DNA from 3 places in the Geodermatophilus sp. SYSU D00698 genome. Region 1 is predicted to be linked to each of the others. Evidence: riboswitches for the same ligand, from Rfam matches in the RefSeq annotation. Region 1 holds a riboswitch; each other region holds the start of a gene.
What was found. Region 1 has a riboswitch for cyclic di-AMP ahead of ACI8AB_RS04475 (transglycosylase family protein). Riboswitches for the same ligand answer to the same signal wherever they lie in the genome.
Positions count from the first base shown of each region.

Region 1 (9,214 bases):
ATGAACAGCATCGCCGTCAGGTAGTACTTCACCGGGAAGCGGCCGCCGTGCAGCGGCTGGTCGACCGGCTCGATGCCGCACTCGTACGCCTCGAGCTTGGCCCGGTTGTAGCGGCGCGGACCGACGAACGGCGCGACCGTCACCGAGAACAGCGCGAAGGCCGCGGCGAGCGCGAACAGCCCCACGATCGGGACGTAGGACGACAGCACCGGCACCTCCCTCGGCGGCTCGTGGGCTTGTGAAGAAATTCACAAACTCGTGCCACGAGCCTATGCCGCCGGGAGCGGCAAGTGAAGCGCAGGGGGTGAGTGAGTTCACATCCCCGGGTCACGGTCCGGTCACGGACCGCTTCCGGCGCTCCTCAGACGGACGGCGCCAGGCGGGTGAGGACGGCGACCACGCGGTCGAAGCGGTCGCCGTCGCGGCCGTCGGAGAGGTTGCCCATCAGCCGCAGCGCGGCGTTCACCATCGCCGGCCGCTCGAGCCCGTGCGCGGTGGCGAAGCGGACCAGGCCGGGCCGGTCGAGCAGGGCCAGGAAGGCCATCCCGAGCCGGTGGTGGCGGCCGTAGGCCTCGCGCAGCCGCTCGGGGTAGCGGCGCAGCACCGCCTCGCGGGCCGGCCCCTCCGGTGTCGCGAGCGCCGCGGCCGCCGTCTCCCCGGCCATGCGGCCGGTCTCCAGCGCGTAGCTGATGCCCTCGCCGTTGAACGGGTTGACCACGCCGGCGGTGTCGCCGGCCAGCAGCAGGCCGCGGGTGTAGGCCGGCCCGCGGTTGAGCGCCATGGGCAGGCCGGCGCCGCGCAGCGGGGTGACCGCGTGCTCCTCGCCCAGCTGCCACTCCGGCGGCAGGGTGGCCAGCCAGCGGCGCAGCACGGTGCGGGCGTCGGTCTCGCCGCCGCGCCGGGTGTCGAGCAGGCCGAAGCCGACGTTGGCGGTGCCGTCGCCCATGCCGAAGGACCAGCCGTAGCCGGGCATCGAGTCGGCGGTGGGGCCCTCGGCGGAGAGGTCGAAGGAGATGTCGAGGTAGGGGTCCTCGCCGCGCGGCGTCTCGACGTACCGGCGGACGGCGACGCCGAGCGGGCGGTCCTCGCGGCGGGTCAGCCCGATGGCCTTGGCCAGCCGGCCGGACAGGCCCTCCGCGGAGACGACCAGCGGCGCCCGCCAGGTCACCTCCTCCCTGTCCGGGCCGGCCTGCGCGTGCACGCCCGCGACCCGGCCGGCGTCGTCCAGCAGCGGGCCGGTGACGGTGACCTCCTGCTCGAGCCGGGCGCCGGCGGCCACGGCGTGCTCGGCGAGCATCGGGTCGAGGTCCTTCCGCGGCCGGATGAGCCCGTAGCCGGGCCAGGAGGACAGCTGCGGCCAGTCGACCTCGACGACCCGGCCGCCGCCGAAGACCCGCAGGCCCCGGTGCCGCACCCAGCCGGCCGCCGGGGAGACGTCGATCCCCATCTCGTCGAGCGCCTTCACCGCGCGCGGGGTCAGGCCGTCGCCGCAGACCTTCTCCCGCGGGAAGCGCGCCTTCTCCAGCACGACGACGTCGAGCCCGGCGGTGGCCAGCGTCCAGGCCGCGGCCGACCCGGCCGGTCCCGCACCGACCACCACGACGTCGGCGCCGCCCCCGGCGGTCGGACTCGTCACGCGCGGCCCCCTCGGTGCTCGGAATGCGGTCGTCCCGAGCCTAGGCGGGCCCCCCGCCGGAGCCGCCGGCGAGCGCGGCGTGCACCTCGTCGTCGGACGTCTCGCCGAAGTCGTCGTAGTAGCGGCCCACCGCGCCGAACGGGTGCGGGGTGACCGGGCAGACGACCTCGTCGGCCAGCACGGACAGGTCGGCGCACACGTCGGGCGCCCCGACGGGCACCGCGACGACGACCGCGGCGGGGCCGGCCGCGCGGACCGCGGCGAGGGCGGCGCGCATGGTGGAGCCGGTGGCCAGCCCGTCGTCGACGAGGACGGCGGTGCGGCCGGCGAGCGCGGGCGGCGGCCGGTCGCCGCGGTAGGCGAGCTGGCGCCGGCGCAGCTCGGCGAGCTCGGAGCGGCGGACCTCGTCCGCGGCGGCCGGTCCGACGGGGTTGCGGGCGAGGACGGACTCGCTGCGGACGCTCTCGACGGTCTCCCCCACCGCGGCCAGCGCGCCCATGGCCAGCTCCGGCCGCTCGGGCAGGCCGAGCTTGCGGACCGCGACCACGTCGAGCTCCGCGCCGAGCGCCGCCGCGACCTCGGCCGCGACCAGGACGCCGCCGCGGGGCAGGCCGAGGACGAGCGCGTCGGGGCCGAGCGGCACGGCGGGGGGACGGGCGGGGTCGGTCAGGCGCGCGCCGAGCTGCCGGCCGGCGTCGCGCCGGTCGCGGTACGGGCGGCCGTCCACCGCGCGGCCCGGGTCAGACGGGCTGGGGTCCCGACGGCGGCGGGGCGCTCGGGTCGGTGGGGCTCGGCTGCGGCAGCGGGGCCGGCGACGGCGGGGAGATCGGGTCGACCGGGGACGGCGACGGACCGGGCGGCTCGGGCATCGGTGTCGGTGTCGTCATGCGGCGACGCTATCCCCGCGGGCGTGCCGCGGGAGCCCTCGCCGGCGGCCCGTCAGGGGCGGACGGCGCGGTGCAGCGCGACGACGCCGCCGGTGAGGTTGCGCCAGGCGACGTCGGTCCACCCGGCGGCCCGGACGCGGGCGGCGAGCGCCGGCTGGTCGGGCCAGGCGCGGATCGACTCGGCCAGGTAGACGTAGGCGTCGGGGTTGCTGCTCACCGCGCGGGCGATCCGCGGCAGCGCCCGCATGAGGTACTCGGTGTAGACGGTGCGGAACGGCTTCCAGGTGGGGCTGGAGAACTCGCAGACGACGAGCCGCCCGCCCGGCCGGACGACCCGGGCGAACTCGCGCAGCGCGGCGTCGGGGTCGGCCACGTTGCGCAGGCCGAAGGAGACGACCAGCCCGTCGACGCTCGCGTCGGCGAACGGCAGCGCCATCGCGTCGCCGGCCACCTTGGGCACCGGCCGTCCCGCGCCGGCCAGCAGCATCCCCTGGGAGAAGTCGCAGGCGACGGCGCGCACGCCCCCGGCGGCGAGCTCCACCGTGGAGACGGCGGTGCCGGCGGCGACGTCGAGGACGAGGTCCCCCGGCCGGGCGCCCAGCGCCTCGCGGGTGGCCCGCCGCCAGGCGGCGTCGCGACCGCCGGAGAGCACGGTGTTGGTGAGGTCGTAGCGGCGGGCGACACCGTCGAACATGGCCGCGACCTCGTGCGGCTGCTTGTCCAGCCCGGCCCTCGACCCGGCGGTGTGTGCGCTGTCTCGCCGGTCTGCCACGGCGGACGACGCTACCGGCTGCCTACGCTGGGGGACGTGACGGCAGCGGCGGTGACCACCCCGGACGCCGCCGCGCCCGCCGTGACCACGGTCGCGCTGCCCGACTCCCCCGACCTGCTGGCGCTGCTGCCGCGCGAGGGCGCGCTGTCCTGGGTGCGCCGCGGCGAGGGCCTGGTCGGCTGGGGCGAGGCCGACCGCCTCGAGGTCTCCGGTCCCGGCGCGCTGGCCGAGGCCGCCGCCTGGTGGGCCGACCGCAGCGCCGCCCTCGCCGTCGACGACGAGGTGGGCGTGCCCGGCTCCGGGCCGGTCGTGTTCGCGAGCGCCGCGTTCGACCCCGCGCGGGAGACGTCGGTGTTCGTCGTCCCCGAGGTCGTCGTCGGCCGCCGCGACGGCGTCGCCTGGGTGACCACGAGCGGCGACGCCGACCCGGGCGACGTGCTGGCGGCGGCCCGCGAGCCGCTGACCCCCGCGCCGGGGCGGCTGCGCTACGCCGACGGCGCGCTCGACCCCGCCTCGTGGTGCGGCGCGGTGTCCGCCGCGATCGGCCGCATCGGCGCCGGTGACCTCGCCAAGGTGGTGCTCGCGCGCGACCTGCTGGTCACCGCCGACGTGCCGCTGGACCCCCGCCGCCTGCTCGACCGGCTGGCCGCCCGCTTCCCCGACTGCTGGACCTTCGCCGTCGACGGGCTGCTCGGCGCCACCCCCGAGCTGCTGCTGCGCCGCACCGGCCGGCAGCTGTCGGCGCGGGTGCTGGCCGGCACCGCCCCGCGCGGCGCGGGCGCCGAGGACGAGCGGCTCGCGGCCGGCCTGCTGGCCAGCGCCAAGGACCGCGCCGAGCACGCCCTCGCCGTCGACTCGCTCGTGCGGGCGCTCGACCCGTTCTGCACCGCGCTGTCGGTGCCGGAGCAGCCCTCGCTGCTCACGCTGCCCAACGTGCGGCACCTGGCCACCGACGTCGTCGGCACCCAGCGCCGCTCGGGCGCCCGCGGCCGCGCCGGGCTGCTGGAGCTGGTCGACGCCGTGCACCCCACCGCCGCCGTCTGCGGCACCCCGCCCGAGGCCGCCGCCGGGGTCATCGCCGAGCTGGAGGGCATGGACCGCGGCCGCTACGCCGGGCCAGTGGGCTGGCTCGACGCCCGCGGGGACGGCGAGTTCGGGCTGGCCCTCCGCTGCGCGCAGCTGGTCGACGACGACCCGTGCTCGGCCCGGCTGTTCGCCGGCTGCGGCATCGTCGCCGGCTCCGACCCGGCGGCCGAGCTCGCCGAGACCCAGTCGAAGTTCGCCGCCTTCCAGGCCGCGCTCGAGGGCTGAGCCGGCCCGCTCCCGGCCGGCCGCCGTCCTGCCCCGGGAACGACGAGGGCCCCGGCCGCGGCGCGCGGTCGGGGCCCTCGTCGGGTGAGGCGGAGGTCAGCCCACGTAGTTCACGTGCACGTGGTCCATGTGGTTGGCGGTCGCGCCGCCGCGGTCCTCCATCGCCTTCCAGGCGCCGTCGGGCGAGGTCAGGATGCGCTGCTGCCAGATGACGTACTCGACGCCGAGCTCGTCCCAGTGGTCGACGTGGTACTGGGCGATCGCGTCGCCGAGGGCGGCGTCGGACATGACCATGTAGTCCAGCGCCTTGCCGGAGGGGTGGCCGTCCGGGTCGACCGCGCTGGCCCGCGTGCCGCCGAGGGTGATGTCCGCGGCGCCCGGGACGTTGCTGACGACGGCGTTCGCCGCCGCCTGCACGGCCTCGTGGATCGCGCCGGCGGTGTTCGTGATCTCGGCGACGACCGAGGCCTGCGCGACCTGCGGGGCGGCCTCGGCGATCGGCGGGGTGGCGGCGGGCGCCGCCTCGCCGGCGGCGGCGACCGGGGCCGGGGCGGCCTCGGCGGCGGGAGCCGCAGCGGCCTCGGCCGGGGCGGCGGTCGAGCCGCTGAGCGCCAGCACCTGACCGGGGTAGATCCGGTTCGGGTTGCCGCCGATGACGTCGACGTTGCGCTCGTAGAGCTCCCGCCAGCTCTGGCCGTGGGCGGCGGCGATCTTCGCCACCGTGTCCCGCCAGCGGACGGTGTACTCCTCGGTGCTGACCTCGGCCTGCTCGGCCGGCGCGGCCTGCTCGGCGGCCGGCTGCTCGGCCGGAGCGGCCGGGGCCCCGGCGGCCGGGGCGACCTGCTCGGCGGGAGCGGCCGGCGCCTCGGCGGCAGCCGCGGTGGTGCCGTCGGTCAGGTACTTGCCGCAGGTCGGCCAGGCGCCGACGCCCTGGCCGGCCAGGACGGCCTCGGCGATCTGGACCTGCTCGGCCGGGGTGGCGAGGTCGGCGCGCGGGGCGAGGTCGGTGCCCCCGAAGGCGGCCCAGGTGGACTGGCTGAACTGCAGCCCGCCGTAGTAGCCGTTGCCGGTGTTGATGCTCCAGTTGCCACTGGACTCGCACTGGGCGACGCCGGTCCAGTCGTGGGTGGTGGAGGCGGAGGCCGGCGAGCTCAGGACGCCCAGACCGACGGCGGCGGCGCCGGCGGCGACAGGGGCCTTGGCGATGACCTTCTTGGTGCGGACGTAGCGGGGTGCGCGGTGCTTGGGCATGGTGATGATCTCCCGATCACCGCCGGCGAGGTGAGCTGTCGGGTTCGGGCGATCGGTGCCCGGCCGCGGTCCGCGGCTTCACCCCGAGGCGCGCTCCGACAGGCCCCCGTAGGCCGTCGCGCGCCGGAAGAGTGGGTCCCCCACCCCTGCCCTGGGAGTTGACGTGGGCGACCGGTGGGCAGGGTTTGGCGGACCGGTGCCGCGCTCCGTGTTCGCTGAGCGCAGCCAAAACGTTACGTGTCGTCATGTCGACTGTCGTCGTGACGGCGGTCACACGGCGGTTCGGCCGGGGCGCGTGGGGTATGGCGTGACGTCGGCGTGACCACCGCGCGGGTAACGGAACCCGCTGCTCGTCGCGCAGGATCGGGCCCTGCCGGGGTCGTGCCGCCCCCGCCGCGGCCGCGCCGGGTCCCGTGACGAAGGCCACCGGGAACGCGTGCCGGACCGGCCCGTCACGAGGGCCCGGGACGGGCTCCCGGCCGTGCCCGGCCCCGTCCGGCGCTCCTCGGACCGGTCAGGCCAGCGCGCGGCCCGCGGCCTCCCGCAGGGCGACGGCGAGGTCGGCCTCCGCGCGCTGGTCGGTGCGGGCGACGACCACCCGCGGCCCGCCGCGCGCCAGCGCGGCGGCGAGCTCCTCCGGCGTGGTCACCGCCATCGACTCCCACCCCAGGGACGCCGCGACGGCGACCAGGTCCCGCCCGTGCGGCGTGCCGAACACCCGCCGGTAGTCGCGGGCGTACGCCGGCCGCCCGGGCTCCAGCTGGGCGAAGATCCCGCCCCCGTCGTTGTCGGGCACCACCACGGTGAGGTCCGGGCGCGGCTCGCCCTCGCCGGTGAGCAGCCCCTGCAGGTCGTGCAGGAACGTCAGGTCGCCCATGAGCGCCACCGCCGGCCCGCCGTGGACCAGCGCGGCGCCGACGGCGGTGGACACCGTGCCGTCGATGCCGGCGACGCCGCGGTTGGCGAGCACGGCGACGTCGCCGCGCGGGACGGCGAGCCGGTCGACGTCGCGCACCGGCGTGGAGGAGCCGAGCACCAGCAGCGCCCCAGGCGGCAGCGCGGCGACGACGTCGCGGGCCAGCCGGGCGGCGGTCAGCCCGGGCGCGGCGTCGAGCGCGGCGTCGACGGCGGCGCCCACCCGGTCCGCGGCCGCGCGCCAGGCGGCGGCCCAGCCGGGGTCGCAGGGCGGCCCGGCCGGCGGGGCGGCGCGGGTGACCAGCGCGGCGGAGCGGCCGGCGTCGGGCCAGCGCGGCCCGGCGACCACGGTCTCCACGCGCACCCGCGGGTCGGCCAGCAGCGCGGACACCGGCCGGGACAGCGTCGGCCGGCCGACGACGACCACCCGGTCGGGCCGGTGCGCGTCCAGCCAGCCGGGCACGCCGAGCAGCAGCGCCCCGCCGCGCACGGCGCCGTCGGTCCACGCCCCGCCGCTCGGCTCGGCGACCACCGGCCAGCCGGCCGCGGCGGCGCCGGCCGCCCACGCCCGGCCGGCGGCGTCGGGCCCGTCCCCGGCGACGACGAGCGTGCGCGGGCCGTCGGCGATCGGTGCGGCCGCGGCGGGCGCGGACGCGCCGGCGGTCCACGGCGCGCCACCGTCCCGGCCGGCCCACGGGCCCTCCAGCGGGCCGGGCTCCTCCTCGGGCAGCAGCGGGTCGCGGAAGGGCAGGTCCAGCTGCACCGGCCCGGGGTCGCCGGACAGGACGCCGGTGGCCGCGAGCAGCGCCCGGGACACCACCGAGCGCCAGTAGCGGTTCTGCGCGGCCTCGCGGCCGGCCTCGGGCACGCCGACGTCGGCCGCCCAGCGCACCGCACCGCCGTACAGGCCCGGCTGCTCGATCGTCTGGTTGGCGCCGGTGCCGCGCAGCTCCGGCGGCCGGTCGGCGGTGAGCGCCAGCAGCGGCACCCCGCTGACGTCGGCCTCGAGGACGGCGGCGTGCAGGTGCGCGGTCGCCGTCCCGGAGGTGGTGAGCACCGGCACCGGCCGGCCGGATGCGCGGGCCAGGCCCAGGGCGAGGAAGGACGCCGTCCGCTCGTCGATGCGCACGTGCAGCCGCAGGACGCCGGCCCGCTCGGCGGCGGCCAGCGCCAGCGCGACCGGCGCCGAGCGGGAGCCGGGCGCGACGACGGCGTCGCGGACGCCGCCGCGGACCAGCTCGTCGACCAGCACGCGGGCCAGCGCGGTGGAGGGGTTCACGCGGCCAGCACCGCGCCCAGCCGCTCCGTCCAGCGGGCGGTGACGTCGCCGGGCGCGGTCACGGCGTCCAGCCGGCCGGGGTCGGGCCGGGTCACCGGCAGCGCGCCGTCCACCGGCAGCAGCGGGGCGTCGGTGACGTCGCCGTCCAGGAGGGCGACCGTGGCCAGGCCGCAGGCGAAGGGCAGCTCGGGCAGCGCGGCGGCCAGCGCGACCCCCGCGGCGATGCCCACCGAGGACTCCAGCGCGGAGGAGACCACGCACGGCAGCCCATGCGCCTCGGCCACGCGCAGCGCGGCCCGCACGCCGCCGAGCGGCTGCACCTTGAGGACGACGACGTCGCCGGCCTCCCGCAGGTCGACGCCCAGCGGGTCGTCCGCGCGGCGCACGCCCTCGTCGACGGCGACCCGGACGTCGACCCGGCGGCGCAGCGCGGCGAGCTCGGCCAGCGTGGCGCAGGGCTGCTCGACGTACTCCAGGCCCACCCGGTCCAGCTCCCGGATGCGGGCGACGGCGGTGTCGACGTCCCAGGCGGCGTTGGCGTCCACCCGCAGCGCACCGGACGGGCCGAGCGCGTCGCGGACGGCCTCCACGCGGGCGAGGTCGTCGGCGGCGGTCTGGCCCGGCTCGGCCACCTTCACCTTCGCCGTCCGGCAGCCCGACGCGGTCACGATCGCGTGCGCCCGCTCGGCGCCCACCGCGGGGACGGTCACGTTGACCGGCACCGCGTCGCGCACCGGCGCGGGCCAGCCCTGCAACGCGGCCTCGGCGGCGGCCGCCCACCAGCGGCGGCTCTCCCGCACGCCGTAGTCCCAGAACGGGGAGAACTCTCCCCAGCCGGCCGGGCCGTGCACGAGCACGCCGTCGCGGACGTCGATGCCGCGGAAGCGGGTGCGCATCGGCACCGACCACACCGCCAGCCGGTCGATCCCCTCGGGGAGGCCGGCGGGGGTGATCACGCCCGCAAGCCTATGTCGCGCGCGACGTACCCTCGGGACCCGTGATCCGGCAGCTGACCGTCCTCCCCGCGCCGGACTCCCCCGACGCCGTCCTCGGCACCGTGCTGCCCGCCGTCCGCGCCTGCCTGGAGGGCGCCGCGCCGCTCGCCGTCCTCCCGGCCGGGCCGCCCGCGGCGGCCGCGCGGGAGGTCCTCGCGCCGGACGAGC
Region 1 is NZ_JBJGZD010000003.1:232,500-241,713, forward strand. Features, by position in the region: gene ACI8AB_RS04450 (NADH-quinone oxidoreductase subunit A) at 1-209, opposite strand, end outside; gene ACI8AB_RS04455 (geranylgeranyl reductase family protein) at 362-1,636, opposite strand; gene ACI8AB_RS04460 (phosphoribosyltransferase) at 1,677-2,363, opposite strand; gene ACI8AB_RS04465 (demethylmenaquinone methyltransferase) at 2,576-3,295, opposite strand; gene ACI8AB_RS04470 (isochorismate synthase) at 3,332-4,606, shown strand; gene ACI8AB_RS04475 (transglycosylase family protein) at 4,703-5,857, opposite strand; cyclic di-AMP (ydaO/yuaA leader) riboswitch at 5,862-6,031, opposite strand; gene menD (2-succinyl-5-enolpyruvyl-6-hydroxy-3-cyclohexene-1-carboxylic-acid synthase) at 6,372-8,051, opposite strand; gene ACI8AB_RS04485 (o-succinylbenzoate synthase) at 8,048-9,007, opposite strand; gene menE (o-succinylbenzoate--CoA ligase) at 9,049-9,214, shown strand, end outside.

Region 2 (9,214 bases), on a different contig from region 1:
CGGCAGGCCGGCTACCGGCTGGTCGGCGTCGAGCCGTACGGCGGCGGGTTGTGGCACACCTGGCTGGACCGGGAGCTGACCGTCGCCGGGCGGGTGGTGCTGCGCGGCGGCCGCACCGCGCTGGTCCGGCTCGACGGCGCCCCGCTGCGGCTGCCGTCGCTGGCCGTCCACCTCGACCGGAGCGTGCGCGAGGGGCTGACGCTGGACCCGCAGCGGCACCTGGTCCCCGTCTGGTCGCGGGACCTGGACACCGAGCCCGGGCTCACCGAGGCGCTCGCCGCGGCCGTCGGGGGATCGCCGGGCGACGTCGTCGGGCACGACCTGGTGCTGGCCGACACCCAGCCCGCGGCCCCCGCCGGCGCGGACGGCACGTGGGTCGCGGCGCCGCGGCTGGACAACCTGGCCAGCTGCCACGCCGGCGTGACGGCGCTGGTCGGCGCGGCACCCGGCGAGCGCACCCAGGTGCTGGTCGCCAACGACCACGAGGAGGTGGGCAGCGGCTCGATGTCGGGGGCGCGCGGCAGCTTCCTGGAGGACGTCGTCCGCCGGCTGGTCGCCGTCACCGACCCCGCGGACCCGCAGGCGCTGCCCCGGACGCTCGCGCGGTCCCGGCTGGTCTCGGCGGACACGGCGCACGCCGTCCACCCGACCCGGTACGACCGGCACGAGCCCGCCCACACCCCGCAGCTCGGCGGCGGCCCGGTGCTGAAGGTGAACGCCAACCAGGCCTACGCCACCGACGCGGCCGGCAGCGGCTGGTTCGCCGAGCGGTGCGCCGAGGCGGGCGTGCCGGTGCAGTACTTCGTCTCCCGCGCCGACCTGCCCTGCGGCTCGACGATCGGCCCGCTGACCGCCACCCGGCTGGGCGTGGCGACCGTCGACGTCGGCGCGCCGATGCTGGCCATGCACTCCTGCCGCGAGCTCGCCTCCGCGCTCGACGTGCCGCTGGTGGTGGCCGCGCTGACCGCCTGCTACGAGGACTGAGCGGGCGGCGGTTCCTGGCCGGTGGGCCGGTCGGCCGGCCGGTCCGACGGGGAGCGGCGGAGGACGTCGGCGAAGGACTCCTCCAGCCGCGCCCAGGTGCCGCTCCACTCGACGAGCGGCTCGAGGATCCGCTCGAAGACCGCCAGCTGCTCGTCGAAGGCCTGCAACTGGCCCACCAGACCCTCGACGAGCTGCCGCTGCGCCCGCACCGACGACGCGATCGACCGCACCTGCGCCGCCGACATCGCCCCGGGCGGCGAGGGCAGCCGCGGCAGCGACAGCCCCGACGGGACGGCGCCGGCGGCCAGCCGGGTGGCCCGGTCGGTGAAGCCGCGCAGCTGCGCCACGAACTCCTCGACCGACCGCGCCACCAGCCCGCCGTCGCGGGGCCTGTCCTCGGACTCGCTCACGCGCACCTCCCCCGGCCCGCCCGCCCCGGTGGGCGGGAACCGGACCCAGTCTCGCGGCTGCGGACCTCAGCCGCCGGTCAGCGCGCGCAGGGTCTCCGCGTTCCGGACCGCGTGGCCGTACCCGTCGTTGTTGAAGTACGCGTAGACGTCGCGCCCCTGCCCGGCCCACTCGCCGATCCGGTCGGCCCACCAGCGCAGGTCGGCGTCGGGGTAGGAGCCGGCGTACAGGTGCGCGGCGTCGGGCCCGTGCAGCCGGACGTAGACGAACGGCGCCGTCGCGCGCAGCACGCACGGCAGGCCGGCGCCGCTCATCACACAGTAGGCGGCGCCGTGCCGCTCGAGCAGCGCGAACACGCCGTCGTCGTGCCAGCTGGGGTGCCGGAACTCCACGGCCACCCGCATCCAGTCCGGCAGCAGGCCGAGGAAGTGGTCGAGCCGGGCGTCGTCGCGGGCGGCGGCCGGGTGCAGCTGGACCAGCAGCACCGCCCGCCGGGGCCCCAGCTCGTGCCAGGCCGCGGTCATCCGCTCGACCCAGGCCTCCGGGGCGTACAGCCGCTTGGCGTGGGTCAGCCCGCGCGGGGCCTTGACCGACAGCCGGAAGCCCTCGGGCAGGCGCTGCCGCCACCCGGCGAAGGTCGCGGTGCGCGGCCAGCGGTAGAAGCTGGCGTTGAGCTCGACGGTGCCGAACCGGCGGACGTAGTGGGCCAGCCGGTCGCGGGACGGCGTCCCCGGCGGGTACAGGACGTCCTCCCAGTGGTCGTAGCTCCAGCCCGACGTGCCGACGTGGACGGCCACCGGCGCCCCTGCGCGGTCAGGCCCGGCGCAGGGCGGCCAGGCGGGTGGCGGCGGCGAGCACCCTCCCGTACGAGCCGGGCGCCAGGCGCACCAGGACGTCCGGGACGACGGCGCTGGCGCCGATGAGCAGCCGCGGCCGGCGCCGCTCCACCGCGTCGACGATCCGCTGCGCGGCGCGGCCGGCCGGGTACCGCAGCAGCCTGGCGAACTCCCGCTTGCCCCGCTCGGCCTCCGCCGGGTCCGCGCCACTGGCGACACGGGCGGTCTCGGCGATGCGGGTCGCGATGCCACCGGGGTGCACGCTGGTCACGCCGACGCCGTCCTCGGCCAGCTCGTGCCGCAGCGCCTCGGTGAACCCGCGGACGGCGAACTTGCTCGACGCGTACGCCGCCTGCCCGGCCGGCGCCATGAGCCCGAACAGGCTGGAGACGTTCACCAGGTGCGACCCGGGGTGCGCCTGGAGCGTCGGCAGCAGCGCGTGGGTGAGCCGGACGGTGGCGCGGAAGTTGACGTCCACGACCCACTCGAACTCCTCGAGGGTCACCTGGTCGAACCGCCCGCCCAGCGCGACGCCGGCGTTGTTGACCAGCAGCGTCGTCCCCGGGTGGTCCGCGACGACCCGGTCGGCGGCCGCGCGCAGCTGCCCGGCGTCGGCGAGGTCGGCGACGACGGTGGCCACCGACTGGCCCGGGGAGGCCGCACGCACCGCCGCCGCGACGCCCTCGAGCCGCTCGGCGTCGCGGTCGAGCAGCACGAGGTCGTTGCCGCGGGCGGCCAGCCGCGGGGCGAGCGCGGCGCCGATGCCGCTGGCCGCCCCGGTGACGACGGCGGTACCGGTGAAGGCGTAGGGGCGCACGCGGCGACCGTATCCGGCGGCGCTCAGGGCAGCCGCCACACCGTCGTCCGGCGCAGCCCGGGCCCCTCCGTCTCGGGGACCTCGTACACCGCGGCCGACTCCAGCCGCTCGTGCGGGAGGTACGGGCGGCCGGGGTCGCCGACGAGCACCTCGCAGCCGCGGGCCCGCGCCCGGTCGAGGAAGGGCAGCACCCGCCCGGTCATCTCCCGGTCGTAGCAGACGTCCCCGGCGACGACGACGTCGACGGCGGGCGGCTCGCGGTCCAGCACGTCGCCGGTGACGCTGATGCCCGCGACGCCGTTGAGGCCGGCGTTGACGCCGACCGCCGTCCGGGAGAACGGGTCGACGTCGCTGGCCAGCACCCACCGGGCACCGGCGAGGACGGCGGCGACGGCCACCAGGCCGCTGCCCGACCCGAGGTCGAGCACCGTGCGGCCGCCGACGGTGGCGGGCTCGTCGAGCAGGTGGCGGGCCAGCGCCTGCCCGCCGGGCCAGGCGGCGGCCCAGAACGGCGGCTCCTCGCCCGCCCCGCCGGCCGCGGTCTCCATCGCCTCCCACAGGGCGACGACGTCGTCGGCGACGTGCAGCCGCACCTCGGGGACGAGCGAGGGCCGGCGCACCTGGGTGTGCGCGCGGACGAACCCCGCTGGCACCACCCGGGTGGCCGGCCCTCGATGAATCACGTGTCGATCAGTACCAGCCGGTGGCCTGGCTGTGCGCCCAGGCGTCGCACGGCGAGCCGTAGCGCTCCTCGATGTAGATCAGGCCGGCGTCGATCTGGCGGTAGCCGTCGGAGGTCTTGGCGATCCCGGTGCTGGCCCAGGTGGAGTCCAGGAACTGCGGGATGCCGTAGGCGGTGCTGGTGGGGTTCTGGGCGTTGGGGTTCCAGCCGCTCTCCTTGCCCCACAGCTTCTCCAGGCAGGAGAACTGCTCGCCGCTGCCGACCTTGCTCAGCGCGTAGTCCTTGAAGGAGCCGGAGGGCGCGGCGGGGGCGGCCTCCTCGGCGGCCTGCTCCTCGGCGGCCTGCTCCGCGGCGGCCTGCTCCGCGGCGGCGGCCTCGGCGGCGGCCTGCGCCTCGGCGGCCTGGCGGGCGGCCTCCTGCTCCGCGGCGACGCGGGCGGCCTCCTGCTCGGCGGCGACGCGGGCGGCCTCGGCCTCGGCGGCCTGGCGGTCGCGCTCGGCCTGCTCGGCGGCGAGCTGCGCGTGGGCGGCACCGGCCTCCTGCGCGCTGCGCTCGGCGCGCGAGGCGGCGATGTCGGCCAGCGACGTCAGGTCGGGGGCGGTCGCGGCCTGCTGCTGCGGGATGCCCAGCTCGTCGGCGACGCTGACCGCGGTGCCGGCGGTGTCGGTGCCGGCGGAGGCGGCGGGGCCGCTGGTGGAGACGACGCCGACGATCAGCGCGCCGGCGGCGGCGGCGCCGAGCAGGAGGGCCGGGCGGCGCGGGCCCAGCGGCGGGCTGCCGCGGCGGAACAGGCGCCGGCGGGCGGGGGCCTCGGCGGCGTCCGCGACCGCGGGCAGCTCGCGGGTGGCGGTGCCGGCCGTGGTCTCGGCGGCGGTGTCGGGGGTGTCGGCGGTGGCGAGCTCGACGGTCGCGGGGGCGTCGGCAGGCGTGTTCGGGACGTGGCGGGACATGAGGGGGTGAGGGCTCCGAGGGAGAGTGCGCGCGGCAGCGGGCCCGGAGGCGGACCTCGGGCATGCGCGTGCGGCGCGGGGCTACGGGTGTCGCGGACTACGGGGTCCCCGGCGACGTCGTCGCAGGGAGCGGCAGGGCAGGGGCGGCCGGCGTCAGGCGGACGCGGGAGCGCGGTGTGCGCGCGGGCAGCTGCACCTGCGGGCCGCTTCGGCCCGGAGGCGGGGCATGCGGGGACTCTCCGTTTCTTCCGTGAGCCGCCTACCGAGTTAGCTGACGGGTTCGGGCGGGAAGCAGCCCTACGCGCGCCGGGCCGGAGCTCGGCGGGCGCGATTCACCCCAGTACTGCGGTGGGTCCCCGGCTCGCGTCCACGGGCGCGGACACGACTCGGCGGCGTCCGGCCGGGCTCCCCAGGACGGGGACCTGACGACCAGCCGGACGCCAGCCACCGTACGGTCGTTACCGGTTCGTGACAACCGCCGGGGCCGGAGGTGCGGCCGTGACGGGTGGGGCGGACCCCCTCGTCCCGGAACCCGCCCCCGCGTCGCCGCTGGTCAGGAGGCCGCGGCCACCTCGGGCCGGCCGGGCCCGTGCAGCGGTGTCACGTCGGACACGTCCGTCCCGGACGACGCCGGACGCGACTCCGCCCGGAGTCCACCGGCGGAGTCCTCCAGACGGGCCAGCCCCCGCTTGTCGCCCAGGGCGGGGACGTCGTCGGGCACGACGCCGGTGACGACGGCGAGCGCCTCGTCCAACTGCCCGGTCAGCAGGCGCAGCCAGTCGCGCGCCCGGTCGCGCTCGTCGCGCAGGGGCTCGAGCTCGGCCTCGACGGCGTGCCGGCGCTCGAGCGCCTCGGCGTCGGCCCGCGCCCGTGCCGCGGCGGCCTCGCGGTCCCGCCGCTCGCGCTCCGCGGCGGCCGCCTCCTCCAGCCGGGCCGCCTCGCGGCGCGCGGCCTCGAGGACGGCGGCGGCCTCGCTGCGGGTCTGCTCGCGGGCGGCGAGCACCGCCTCGCGCATCTCGGCCACCCCGGACAGCCGGGCCTGCGCCTCGGCGAGCGCCTCGGCGCGGATCCGCCCGGCCTCCTCCTCGGCGGCGGCGGTCAGCGCGGCGGCCTCCTCCTCGGCCCGCCGCACGATCGCCGCCGCGTCCTCGGGGCCGGGCAGGCTCTGCCGCTCGCGGACCAGCTGGGCCAGCCGCCGGCGGGCGTTCTGCAACTCGGCCGAGGCGGCGGCGTAGCGGCTGAGCAGGTGCTCGTTCTCCCGGCGCAGGACCAGGAGCTCGGTCTCGGCCCAGGCGACGTAGTCGTCGACCTGCACGCGGTCGTAGCCGCGGACCGCCCCGGTGAACACCGGTCCGGTGCCCAGCAGGCCGTCGAGCCCACGTCCCGGAGGCGGCTCCGCGGTGCCGTCCCCGGTCCCGTCGGGAGCAGCTCCCCGTCCCCGCAGCGACATCCCGGTTCCCCCTCGGTGCGCCGTCCGATCCGGCCCCCCACCGGCGTGCCGGTCGGGGGTGATCACAGAGTTCCACCCGCCGCGTGCGGCCGGACGGGTCGACACGGACGCGTGCGGGGCGTCCGGACCGGTCGCGCCCGGACGTGCCGGGCCGGTCACCGAGCGCGGTCGAGAGGTCTCAGTACGGTCACGGAGGCGTCGGGAATGCCCGGCGGGGGCGGGTCGTTGGGCCGGGTACAGTAGTTGCACTCTCAACCACATGGAGCGCGAGATGCAGTTCGGGGTCTTCACGGTCAGCGACGTCACGACCGACCCGACGACGGGGCGGACGCCGAGCGAGGCGGAGCGGATCAAGGCCGTCGTCACCATCGCGAAGAAGGCCGAGGAGGTGGGCCTCGACGTCTTCGCGCTCGGTGAGCACCACAACCCGCCGTTCTTCTCGTCCTCCCCCACGACCACGCTGGCCTACGTCGCGGCGCAGACCTCCCGGCTGCAGCTGTCGACGTCGACCACGCTGATCACCACCAACGACCCGGTGAAGATCGCCGAGGACTACGCGATGCTGCAGCACCTCGCGGACGGCCGCGTCGACCTGATGATGGGCCGCGGCAACACCGGCCCGGTCTACCCGTGGTTCGGCCAGGACATCCGCAACGGCATCCCGCTGGCGGTGGAGAACTACGCGCTGCTGCGCCGGCTGTGGGACGAGGAGGTCGTGGACTGGCAGGGCCGGTTCCGCACCCCGCTGCAGGGCTTCACCTCCACCCCGCGGCCGCTGGACGGCGTCCCGCCGTTCGTGTGGCACGGCTCGATCCGCTCGCCGCAGATCGCCGAGCAGGCCGCCTACTACGGCGACGGCTTCTTCCACAACCACATCTTCTGGCCGAAGGAGCACACCCAGCGGATGGTGGAGTTCTACCGGTCCCGGTTCGAGCACCACGGCCACGGCGCCGCCGACCAGGCGATCGTCGGCCTCGGCGGGCAGGTGTTCATGCGGAGGAACAGCCAGGACGCCGTCGCCGAGTTCCGGCCCTACTTCGACGACGCGCCGGTCTACGGGCACGGGCCCTCGCTCGAGGACTTCTCCCGGGAGACGCCGCTGACGGTGGGCAGCCCGCAGCAGGTCGTCGAGCGCACCCTCGGCTTCCGCGACTACGTCGGCGACTACCAGCGGCAGCTGTTCCTGATCGACCACGCCGGCCTGCCGCTCAAGACCGTGCTCGAGCAGCTGGACCTGCTCGGCGAGGAGGTCGTGCCGGTGCTGCGCCGCGAGTTCGCCGCGCTCAAGCCGGCGCACGTGCCCGACGCCCCGACCCACGCCGCCCGGGTGGCGGCGCGCGGCGGCGCGCAGGACTCCACGGTGTACGCCGCGGGTGACGACGTCACCGGCCGTGCCGACGACGGGGCCCGCGAGGAGGTGTCCGTCCGATGACCACCCGCACCCTGGCCGTCGTCAGCGCGGGGCTCGGCGTCCCGTCGTCGACCCGGCTGCTGGCCGACCGGCTCGCGGCGGCGACCGTCGCCGCGCTGCGCGAGCGCGGCGAGGACGCCACCGTCGAGGTCGTCGAGCTGCGCGAGCACGCCCGCGACGTCGCGGACGCGCTCGTCACCGGCTTCCCCAACGCCGCGCTGCGCGCGGCGGTCGCGACGGTGACCGGCGCGGACGCGGTCATCGCGGTCACGCCGGTGTTCACCGCCTCCTACAGCGGCCTGTTCAAGTCCTTCGTCGACGTGCTGGACAAGGACGCGCTCACCGGCACGCCGGTGCTGCTCGCGGCGACCGCCGGCACCGCCCGGCACTCGCTGGTGCTCGAGCACGCCGTGCGGCCGCTGTTCAGCTACCTGCGCGCGGTGACCGTGCCGACGGCGGTCTTCGCGGCGAGCGAGGACTGGGCCGGCGGGGACGGCGCCGGCCAGGAGCTGGCCGCGCGGATCACCCGCGCGGCCGGCGAGCTGGCCGACGTCGTCACCGGCCGGCCGGCGGCGGCCCGCCCGGCCGACCCGTTCACCGACGTCCCCTCCTTCGAGGACCTCCTCCGGGGCACCGCCTAGGACCGGTCCTGGACCGGCGCCTGGGACGACCCGCCGCCGCGCGGGTCGGCGTGCCGCGCCGTGTCGCGCTCGGGGGCCTGCCGGGCGACCGGCACGCCCTCCGGCGCGGCCGGCGGCCCCGCCGGCACCGGCGCGGCCGGCGGGACGGCCGGCTGCGGGCGGCCCCGCAGCCGCGGGTACGCCAGCACCAGGCTGGCCGCCAGGACGATGGCCAGGATGACCGCCCACGTGCCGGTGTAGTCGGCCCAGGAGCCGGTGAGCAGCAGGAACGCCGGCAGGGCGGCGGTGAGCAGCCCGGCGACGACGGCGATCGCGCCCGTGTAGCGGGTGAACTCCTCCCGCTTCAGCCCCAGGACGACGAAGAACAGCGCCCAGAGCACCGCCCAGTACAGCCAGATGACGCCGAAGCCCGGGTCCCGCGGCTCGACGTAGAAGAAGTTCAGCCCGGCGTACACCAGCGCGCACGCCGCGACGAACGCCGAGAACCAGCCCAGCCCCGTGCCGTCGAGGCCGGCGAGCAGGTTGATCCCCACGTACAGGTACGTGAAGCCGAACAGGTAGAGGCCCGACGCGGCCAGGATCGTGGCCGTGTCCCCGTCGGCCGTGACGAGCAGGACGGTCGGCGTCACCACCTGCAGCGCCCCGACGAACAGGTTGAGCGGGGCGGCGGCGCGGGCGTCCACCAGCCCCAGCAGCATCAGGCCGTTGACGACCAGGACGGCTCCCACGTACAGCAGTCCCACGGCTCCCATGTGCAGTCATCTCCTCGGGTCCCGCGACGGTGCGGACGTCCCCCGTGGCTGGTGCCGGCGGCGGTCGCGCCGGCGGTCAGGAGCCCGGCTCCCCGGACTCCCGTTCGTTCTCCCGGACGGCCTCGTCCTGCTCGAGGGCCTCGTCCTCCTGCAGGGCCTCGTCCTCCTGCAGGGCCTCGTTCTCCTGCAGGGCGCTGTCGATGAGGTCGGCCAGCCCGCCGACGGAGCGGTGCGGACCGCCCCGGCGGACGACGACCGGCTCGGGCACGTCGTCGTCGGACGA
Region 2 is NZ_JBJGZD010000006.1:130,931-140,144, reverse strand. Features, by position in the region: gene ACI8AB_RS07810 (M18 family aminopeptidase) at 1-984, shown strand, start outside; gene ACI8AB_RS07805 (hypothetical protein) at 972-1,394, opposite strand; gene ACI8AB_RS07800 (DUF72 domain-containing protein) at 1,461-2,189, opposite strand; gene ACI8AB_RS07795 (SDR family NAD(P)-dependent oxidoreductase) at 2,206-3,045, opposite strand; gene ACI8AB_RS07790 (class I SAM-dependent methyltransferase) at 3,069-3,728, opposite strand; gene ACI8AB_RS07785 (aggregation-promoting factor C-terminal-like domain-containing protein) at 3,736-4,677, opposite strand; cyclic di-AMP (ydaO/yuaA leader) riboswitch at 4,919-5,079, opposite strand; gene ACI8AB_RS07780 (hypothetical protein) at 5,231-6,127, opposite strand; gene ACI8AB_RS07775 (LLM class flavin-dependent oxidoreductase) at 6,387-7,559, shown strand; gene ACI8AB_RS07770 (FMN reductase) at 7,556-8,179, shown strand; gene ACI8AB_RS07765 (AmiS/UreI family transporter) at 8,176-8,931, opposite strand; gene ACI8AB_RS07760 (hypothetical protein) at 9,008-9,214, opposite strand, start outside.
Region 2: linked by a shared signal. The riboswitch ahead of ACI8AB_RS07785 (aggregation-promoting factor C-terminal-like domain-containing protein) and the one ahead of ACI8AB_RS04475 (transglycosylase family protein) in region 1 are both predicted to bind cyclic di-AMP.

Region 3 (9,214 bases), on a different contig from region 1:
AGCTGAACGGCCGGGAACTCGCCGCCGTCCGCAACGCCGACCCGCACGAGGTGGTCCGCTGCGAGAACTGCGGCCGGATCCTCGTGCGCACCGCCGAGTCGGGCCTGTGACCCGCCGTCTCGTCGTCGAGGCCGACGGCGGCTCGCGGGGCAACCCGGGCCCGGCCGGCTACGGCGCGCTGGTGCGCGACGCCGCCACCGGGCGGGTGCTCGCCGAGCGCGCGGCGTCGGTCGGCCGGGCGACGAACAACGTCGCCGAGTACGGCGGGCTGGTGGCCGGGCTGCAGGCGGCGCTGGACGTCTGCGGCGGCGGAGGCGCGAGCGCCGACGTCGAGGTGCGGATGGACTCCAAGCTCGTCGTCGAGCAGATGTCGGGGCGCTGGAAGATCAAGCACCCGGACATGCAGAAGCTCGCCGTCCAGGCCCGCGATCTCGCCCGGCAGCTGGGCAGCGTCCGCTACACCTGGGTGCCGCGCGCGCAGAACGGCGCCGCCGACGCGCTCGCCAACAGCGCGATGGACGGCCGGCCGGTGCACCGCGACCTCGCCGCCGAGCCGACCGTGGTGGAGGACGACGTCCAGCCGGCCGCCGAACCCGCGCCGCCGGTGACCACGGTGACGCACCTGCTGCGGCACGGGCGCACCGAGCACACCCCCGAGCGGCGGTACAGCGGCCGCAACGACCTGCCGCTGTCGGTCACCGGGCGCGCGGAGGCCGAGGCGGCCGCGGTGCGGGCGAAGGAGCTGGGCATCGAGGTCGTCGTCGCCTCGCCGCTGCGCCGCACGCGGGAGACCGCGGAGGTCGTGGCCGGCGCGCTGGGCCTGCCGGTGGAGCTCGACGACGACCTGGTCGAGCTCGACTTCGGCGACCTCGAGGGGCTCACCGCCACCGAGGCGCAGCAGCGGCACCCGCTGGCCGCCCGCCGCTTCGCGAGCGACGTGACGGTGGCCGCGCCGGGCGGCGAGTCGGTGGCCGACGTGTCGCGCCGCGTCGGCCGCGCCCGGGAGCGGCTGCTCGAGCGGCACGCCGGGAGGACGGTGCTCGTGGTCAGCCACGTGACCCCGATCAAGCTGCTGCTCGCCGCGGGCCTCGGCGCCGGCGACGAGGTGGTGCACCGGGTGTTCCTCGAGGCGGCGTCGCTGTCGACGGTGGCGTGGAGCTCCGACGGCCGCACCTCGGTCCGGCTGGTGAACGACACCGCCCACCTGCGCTGAGGACACTCAACCGATGAGTTGACGAACGCCCGCCGGTCTCCCCTGCAGGCGGCTCCGCCCCGGAGCCGGGAGCGAGGAGGTGCGCCATGGGCCGGGTGGTGCTGTTCGCGGCGGTGTCGCTGGACGGGTACGTCGGGCGGGACGACGACATGCCCGGGCCGCTGTTCGACTGGTACGCCAACGGCGACGTCGAGATGACCTTCAGCGACCCGGACCGGCCCTTCCGCGTGACCGCGGAGACGGCGGAGTTCCTCACCGACATGGCGACGTGGGTGGGCGTCATGGTCTGCGGGCGCCGGCTGTTCGACATCACCGACGGCTGGGGCGGCGTGCCCCCCAACGGCGAGCACGTCGTCGTGGTCACCCACCGGCCGGCCGACGACTGGCCGCACCGCGCCACCGCGCCGTTCACCTTCGCGCCCGACGTGCCGGCCGCGATCGGGCGGGCGAGGGAGCTCGCCGGCGACCGGGACGTCACGGTGAGCGCCGGGGACGTCGGCGGGCAGGCGCTGCGCGCGGGCCTGGTCGACCGGGTGGTGCTGGCGCTGGTCCCGGTGGTCCTGGGCTCGGGGCGGCCGTACTTCGGCGCCGGCGGCCCGCCGGAGATCCAGTTCGAGGACCCGGTGGTGGTGCAGGGCAGGCGGGTGACCCACCTGGTCTACGACGTGCGTCGCTGACGCCCCGGAGCGGGAAGTGGGCCGGGCGGCCCGGTGTTGCACCGGACACCCCCGCCGCCGCCCGCCGCGGCGCTCCGGGGACGATGAGCCCCCCGCACTCCGAGGAGCCCCGTGACCGCGACCATCGCGCCCGCCACCCCCACCGTCGCCGGCGACGAGCGCACCCTGTCGGCCGCCGAGTACGAGAACTGGGCGGCAGAGGTCCGCCGGCTCGCCGACGAGCGCGGTGCGGTGGTGCTCGCGCACAACTACCAGGTGCCCGAGATCCAGGACGTCGCCCACTTCACCGGCGACTCCCTCCACCTGTCGCGGGTCGCGGCGCAGACCGACGCCCGCGAGATCGTGTTCTGCGGCGTCCACTTCATGGCCGAGACGGCGAAGATCCTCTCGCCGGACAAGACGGTGCTGCTGCCCGACCACGCCGCCGGCTGCTCCCTGGCCGACTCGATCACCGCCGAGCAGCTGCGCGAGTGGAAGGCCCAGCACCCGGGCGCCGTCGTCGTCAGCTACGTCAACACCACCGCGGCGGTGAAGGCGGAGACCGACGTCTGCTGCACCTCGTCGAACGCCGCCGACGTCATCCGGTCCATCCCCGAGGACCGCGAGGTCCTGTTCTGCCCCGACCAGTTCCTCGGCGCGCACGTCAAGCGCGTGACCGGGCGGTCGAACATCCACGTGTGGGCGGGCGAGTGCCACGTGCACGCGGGCATCAGCCCGGCCGACGTCCGCGCGCAGGTGGCCGCGCACCCGGACGCCGAGATCCTCGTGCACCCCGAGTGCGGCTGCACCACCTCGGTGCTCGACCTGGTCAGCCACGGCGACCTGCCCGCCGACCGCACCCGCGTCCTGTCCACCGGCGGCATGGTCGAGGCCGCGGCGCGGACCTCGTCGGGCCAGGTGCTCGTCGCCACCGAGGTCGGCATCCTGCACCAGCTGCGGGCGCTCAACAGCGGGACGTCGTTCATCCCGATGAACAGCCGCGCGGCCTGCCGCTACATGAAGATGATCACCCCGGCCAAGCTGCTGCACACGCTGCGCACCGGCGAGGGCGCCGTCGACGTCGACCCGGAGACCGCCGCCCGCGCCCGCCGCGCCGTCGAGGCGATGATCGCCATCGGCGAGCCCGGCCGCGGCGGTGAGTGACGCTCAGATCCGCGTGAAGAGGTAGACGGACACCGCGACGCCGAAGACCACGATCAGCACCCGCAGCGGCGTCGCGGGGATGCGGCCGGCCACCCGTGCGCCGAGGAACCCGCCGACCAGGCTGGCCGGCGCCGCGACGGCGACCACCTGCCAGGCCACCGGCCCGAAGACGCCGAACACGACCAGCGTGACCGTCGCCGTCACCGCGGAGAACGCCGACTTCAGCGCGTTGGCCAGCGGCAGCCGGTGCAGTGCCGTCCCGAGCACCCCGACGAGGATGACGCCGAGCGCGCCGCCGAAGTAGCCGCCGTAGACGGTGGCGAGGAACAGCGCGAGGTACAGCCACCACGGGTCGCGGACGGCGCCGTCGTCGCGGTCGCGCAGCCGGCGGGTGAGCAGCGGCTGCACCGCGAGCAGCAGGCTGGCCAGCAGCACGAGCACGGGCACGACGACGTCGAACGCCTCGCTCGGCGTGGTCAGCAGCAGCACGCTGCCGGCGACGCCGCCCAGCGCCGAGACCGCACCGAGCCGCACCAGCCGGTCGCGCTGACCGGCGTACTCGCGGCGGAACCCGGCCATCCCGCCGAGGTAGCCCGGCCACTGCGCCACCGAGTTGGTGACGTTGGCCGCCACGGTGCCCAGGCCCAGCCCGACGAGGGTGGGGAAGAGGATCAGGGACCCGCCGCCGGCGATCGAGTTGACCGCTCCCGCGCCCAGGGCCACCGCGGCCGCGATCAGGAGGTCCGCGGCCGTCACGGGGCGCCAGCCTACGGTCGATGGGTGCGACTCCCCGCCCCGGCGACCTGGCTGGCCGCCGCCCTCGGCGGCTCCGGCGTGCTGCACCTGGTGCGGCCGCGGACGTTCGAGTGGCTGGTGCCACCCGAGCTCGGCGACGCCCGCGCCTGGGTGCTCGGCAGCGGGGTCGCCGAGGTCGGCACCGCCGCGCTGCTGGCCGCGCCGGCGAGCCGCCGGGCCGGGGGACGGGCCGCGGCCGCGCTCCTGGCGTCGTTCGTGCCGGCCCACCTGCACCACCTCCGCGTGGCGCGCGGGCGCCCGGTGGTGCTGGCCGCGGCGGCGGTCCGGCTGCTGCTGCAGGTGCCGATGACCGCCGCGGCGCTCCGGGTGGCCCGGGGGCGCTGAGCGTCAGCGGCCGCGGGCAGACTGCCCGCATGACGGAGGCGTTCCCCGAGGACTGGCAGCGCGCCCTGGTCGTCGCCGCCCACCCCGACGACGTGGAGTACGGCTGCGCGGCCGCCGTCGCGGCGTGGACGGCGGCCGGGCGCGACGTCCGGTACGTGATGGCCACCAGCGGCGAGGCCGGCATCGCCGGGCTGCCGCCGGAGGCCGCCGGGCCGCTGCGCGAGCGCGAGCAGCGGGCCGCGGCCGCGGTGGTCGGCGTGTCGGTGGTCGAGTTCCTCGGCCACCCCGACGGGCGGCTGACCGAGGGGCTGGACCTGCGGCGGGCGGTCGCGGCGGCGATCCGGCGGCACCGCCCCGACCTCGTGGTCACGCTGCACTTCGGCGACACGTGGACGCCGCCGGGCGCCCCGCTCGGCTACTGGAACAGCGCCGACCACCGGGTGCTGGGCCGGGCGGTGGTCGACGCCGTCGGCGACGCGGCCAACGAGTGGATCTTCGCCGAGCTCGCCGACCCGGAGCCCTGGCGCGGGGTGCGCTGGACCGCCGTCTCCACGCCGGTGGGGGTCACGCACACCGTCGACGTGACCGACGTCGTCGACCGGGCGGTGGCCTCGCTGGCCGAGCACCGCCGCTACCTGCAGGCGCTGTCGGCCGACCCGGTCGAGGAGCAGGCCCGGCGACAGGTCGACACGGCGACCCCGGTCGTCGACGGCCGGCGGGTGGCCGGCTTCGCGCTGTACGCCGGCTGAGGCCGGACGCGGCCCCGGGGTGCGCCCGGGGCCGCGTCCGGGCCGGTCAGGGGTTGAAGCTCACGTGGACGTGGTCCATGTGGTTGGCGGTGGGGGACCCGCGGTCCTCCATCGCCCGCCAGCCGGAGCTCCCGATCACGAAGATCCGCTGCTTCCAGATGACGTAGTCGACGCCCATGCGCGCGGCGTTGTCGAGGACGTACTGGGCGACGGCGTTCCCCTTGGCGGAGTCGGCGTAGACCATGAAGTCCGCGGCGAGCTGCTGGGTGGGGGAGTGCCCGGGACGGGTGAGCACGGTGGACACCCCGCACCGCTGCGCGACCTCGGCGACGACGGGGCGGACGTGCGCCGCCCAGGCGCTGTAGGAGGTCGAGGAGGCGGTGGGCGCGCCGCTGAGGTTCGTGGACACCGCCGCGGGGGCGGCGGGTGCGGCCGCGGGGGCGGCGGGGGCCGCTGGCGCGGGCGCCGCGGCTCCTCCCCGGTCCTGGGACCAGCCGTTCGACCCGTCCCGGCGGGGGCCGTCCCAGTCGGCCTGGGCCACCGACTGGCCGCTGAGGCCGAAGGCGACGGCGAGGGCGCCGGCCGTGAGGGTCCGGCGGATCGTGCGCTTGCTGTTCGAGGGCATGACGAGGAGAGCTCCTGACGTCGGTTCCGCGTGGCGCCGTCCGTGGCTCGGCGGTCACCCGTCGCGTGGGGGGACCTGCGGGACGGGCCGGGACGCGGCCGGGCGGCGGGCGGCTGCTGGAGGGCAGGCCGACGCGAGGCCGGTCGTTTCCGGTCCGTGGAGGCGCGGCGACCGGCGGAGGTGGGCGGGTCGCGGCGCTCGTCGCAGAGTGCGGGGCACGCCGGGGCAGGCGCCGTCGGCGCACCCCCTGGTGGATCTCCGTTCTCCTGTGGCCGCCTACCGGGTCAGCTGACGGGTTCGGGCGGGGAACTGCGCCCTACCCCCTCCCGGGTCCGGGAGGTGGGACTCACCCCGGTGGTGCGGTGGGTCCCCGGCTCACGGCCACCGCAGTGGCCGCGACTCGGCGGCACCCGGCTCGGTTCCCCCGGTGGAGGACGTGACGACCGGCCGGACGGAGCCACCGTAGGAGCGTCCGCCGGAGCCCGCAGCGCGGACTGAACAGTTCCGCTGAGGGGGTCCGTAGACTGGTCGGCACGACGGACGAGTCGGCTGGGCGGTCGCGTCGGCGGGGGAGACCCCGTCGCCGAGGAACGTCCGGGCTCCACAGGGCAGGGTGGTCGCTAACGGCGACCCGGGGTGACCCGCGGGACAGTGCCACAGAGAACAGACCGCCAGCAGTCCGCTGCTGGTGAGGGTGAAACGGTGGTGTAAGAGACCACCAGCGCACCGGGTGACCGGTGCGGCTCGGTAAACCCCACCCGGAGCAAGGTCGAGAAGGGACGGTGGCCGGGCGACCGGACACCGTCCTGCGCAGGCGTTCGAGGGCTGCCCGCCCGAGCCTGCGGGTGGACCGCTCGAGCCCGCCGGCAACGGCGGGCCTAGATGGATGACCGCCCATCGGGAGGCCGCGAGGCGCCCGAGGACAGAACCCGGCGTACAGGCCGACTCGTCCGTCGCCCGCCCTGACCTGCGGGTCTGCGGTCAGGGCGCGGCGCCGGTCCGCGCGGGGTCCGCCACTCGGCCGGGAACGGGGTCGACGGCGGCCCTCGGCCGGTCGCCGGAGCCGGGCCAGAGCCGGCTGCAGGCGACGAGCGTCCCGGCGGCGCCGGCGTGCCCGAGCCGGGCCTGGACGGTCGTCACCGACCCCCCCCGTGCCGGGTGAGCAGGCCGGCGTGGAAGGGCCGGAGGCTCTGCCGACCTCCGGGTGGAGACCGAGCCGGGCGGCAAGAGGCCGGAGCAGCGGGCTCGACGTCGTCGCGGGCGTCATGACGTCGGTCGGTCACGGCGATCGTCGGCCGAGGTCGGCTCGCCCTCTTCCCGGCTGCGGGTGCTGACGACGATCGGCTCCGGGATGATCCGGCCCGCGTCACGCGGCCCCTGCGCCCCCGGCATGGACGTCGAGCGGCCGGACGACGAGGCTGCGACCCGTCCCACGGGGCGCTGTGCCGGTCGTCGCCCCTCCTCGTACGCGGCATCCGCTCGGCGCGGTGGTCGGCCGGCCCTCGGTGTGGCCGGACCGGTCAGTTCTCCGTGCCGTGTCGGTCCGTACGCCGAACACCGACCCACGGGAGGCCATGCGATGCGGAGACTGACCTTCGCCATGAACCTGAGCCTGGACGGCTACACCGCCGCGCCCGGCGACGACCTCGGCTGGAGCGTGCCGAGCGACGAGCTGTTCCAGTGGTGGTCCGACCGGGTGGCGGCCACGGGCCTGGCGCTGTACGGGCGCAGACTGTGGGAGACGATGAGCTCCCACTGGCCGACCGCCGACCAGCAGCCCGGCGCCACACCGGCGCACATCGAGTACGCCCGCCGCTGGCGGGACATGCCGAAGGTGGTGTTCTCCTCGACGACCAGCGCGGTCGACGGGAACGCCCGCCTGGTCACCGGCGACGCCGTCACCGAGATCACCCGGCTCAAGGCCGGGGACGGCGGTCCCATGGACGTCGGTGGCGCCACCCTCGCCGCGGCGGCCATGCGGGCCGGGTTGATCGACGAGTACGCGCTCGTCACCCACCCGGTCCTGGTGGGCGGCGGCACGCCGTTCTTCACGGCCCTGGACGACCGGGTGGACCTGGACCTGGTGGAGACCCGGACGTTTCCCGGCGGCGTGCTCCTGACCAGGTACGAGACCAGGCGGTGAACACCCGGCCCCGGATCGGCAGGCCGACTCGTCCGTCGCCCCCCTCCGCCGATCCGCGCACGACCGGGTCGACGGCGTCCGGTCGTCCGGGCCCGGTCGCGGGTGGCTGCCGGTGCGTCGCCGCCAGGCGACCCCACCGACGGGACCCGACCGATGAGTCGCCGCGGCGACCGGGGTCCCTCTCGTGGAGCGGCCGGACGGGCCGCGGCGACCACCCGGGAGGACCCGTGACGCAGTACCTGCTGTCCATGCCGCACGACTCGGCCGAGGAACCGACGATGGCGACGATGGACCCCGCCGAGCTGGAGGCCGCCCTGGCGGCGGCCGGCGCCTTCCTGGAGGAGCTGGCGGCGTCCGGCACGCTGGTCTTCGCCGGTGGGCTGCACCCGCCGTCGACCGCGGTCACCGTCGACCACACCGGGGACGACCTCGCCCTCACCGACGGGCCGTACACGCAGGCGCCGGAGTACCTCGGCGGCTTCTGGGTCGTCGAGGCGCCGGACCGGGCGGCGGCCGTCTCCTGGGCGGCGAAGGCGTCCCGGGCGCTCGGCGCGCGGATCGAGGTCCGCGCCTTCCAGGAGGTACCGGCACAGCGCCCGGCGGTGTGAGGTCGCGCCGCCGTGTCCCCCGGGGCGGCTCCCGGGAGGCGGGACCGATGAGATCGCCCGCGTCCGCCGGTCCGAGCTCCCGGACCGGCGGAGACCAGGAGGACGGATGCGGAAGATCGTCGTGCACATGATGCTGTCGCTGGACGGCTACTTCGAGGGGCCGGACCACGACCTGGGCTGGCACCGCGTCGACGAGGAGCTGCACGGGCACTTCAACGAGGAGCTCGCGACCAAGAGCGCCTTCCTCGAGGGCCGGGTCACCTACGAGCTCATGGAGGCGTACTGGCCGACCGCCGACCAGGACCCGGACGCCCCGCCGACGATGCGCGAGTTCGCCGGCATATGGCGGGCGGTGCCGAAGATCGTGTTCTCCCGCACGCTGCGGGAGGTCGGCCCCAACGCCTCGCTGCGGGCAGAGGTGGACCCCGACGAGATCCGCGCACTGCAGCAGCAGCCCGGCGGCGACATGACGCTCGGCGGGGTCGACCTGGCCGCGACCTTCCGCCGGCTAGACCTGGTCGACGAGTACCGGCTCTACGTCAACCCCGTCGTCGTCGGGCGCGGTCGACGGCTCTTCGAGACCACCGACGAGCCGACCGACCTGGAGCTGGTGGAGAACCGGCGGTTCGGCAACGGTGTCGTCCTGCTGCGCTACGCCGTCCGGCGGCCGGCAGCCGGCCGACCGCACCCGGGGAGGGCATCGTGACCGCCACCTACACCTTCGACGTCTTCTGCAGCCTCGACGGCTTCGGCTCCTACGGCGAGGACGGCGACTGGGGCGGCTACTGGGGCAAGGAGGGCCCGGAGTTCCTCGACCACCGCCTCGCGCAGTACCGCGCGGAGCAGCGGCTGGTCCTCGGGGCCACCACCTTCCGGGAGTTCGTGCAGTTCCTGGACCCGGCCCAGGTCACCGACC
Region 3 is NZ_JBJGZD010000016.1:52,928-62,141, reverse strand. Features, by position in the region: gene ACI8AB_RS15410 (zinc ribbon domain-containing protein) at 1-110, shown strand, start outside; gene ACI8AB_RS15405 (bifunctional RNase H/acid phosphatase) at 107-1,213, shown strand; gene ACI8AB_RS15400 (dihydrofolate reductase family protein) at 1,300-1,890, shown strand; gene nadA (quinolinate synthase NadA) at 2,002-3,033, shown strand; gene ACI8AB_RS15390 (sulfite exporter TauE/SafE family protein) at 3,037-3,789, opposite strand; gene ACI8AB_RS15385 (DoxX family protein) at 3,814-4,173, shown strand; gene ACI8AB_RS15380 (PIG-L deacetylase family protein) at 4,203-4,922, shown strand; gene ACI8AB_RS15375 (hypothetical protein) at 4,969-5,547, opposite strand; cyclic di-AMP (ydaO/yuaA leader) riboswitch at 5,806-5,963, opposite strand; RNA gene rnpB (RNase P RNA component class A) at 6,089-6,500, shown strand; gene ACI8AB_RS15365 (dihydrofolate reductase family protein) at 7,127-7,690, shown strand; gene ACI8AB_RS15360 (YciI family protein) at 7,918-8,298, shown strand; gene ACI8AB_RS15355 (dihydrofolate reductase family protein) at 8,405-9,004, shown strand; gene ACI8AB_RS15350 (dihydrofolate reductase family protein) at 9,001-9,214, shown strand, end outside.
Region 3: linked by a shared signal. The riboswitch ahead of ACI8AB_RS15375 (hypothetical protein) and the one ahead of ACI8AB_RS04475 (transglycosylase family protein) in region 1 are both predicted to bind cyclic di-AMP.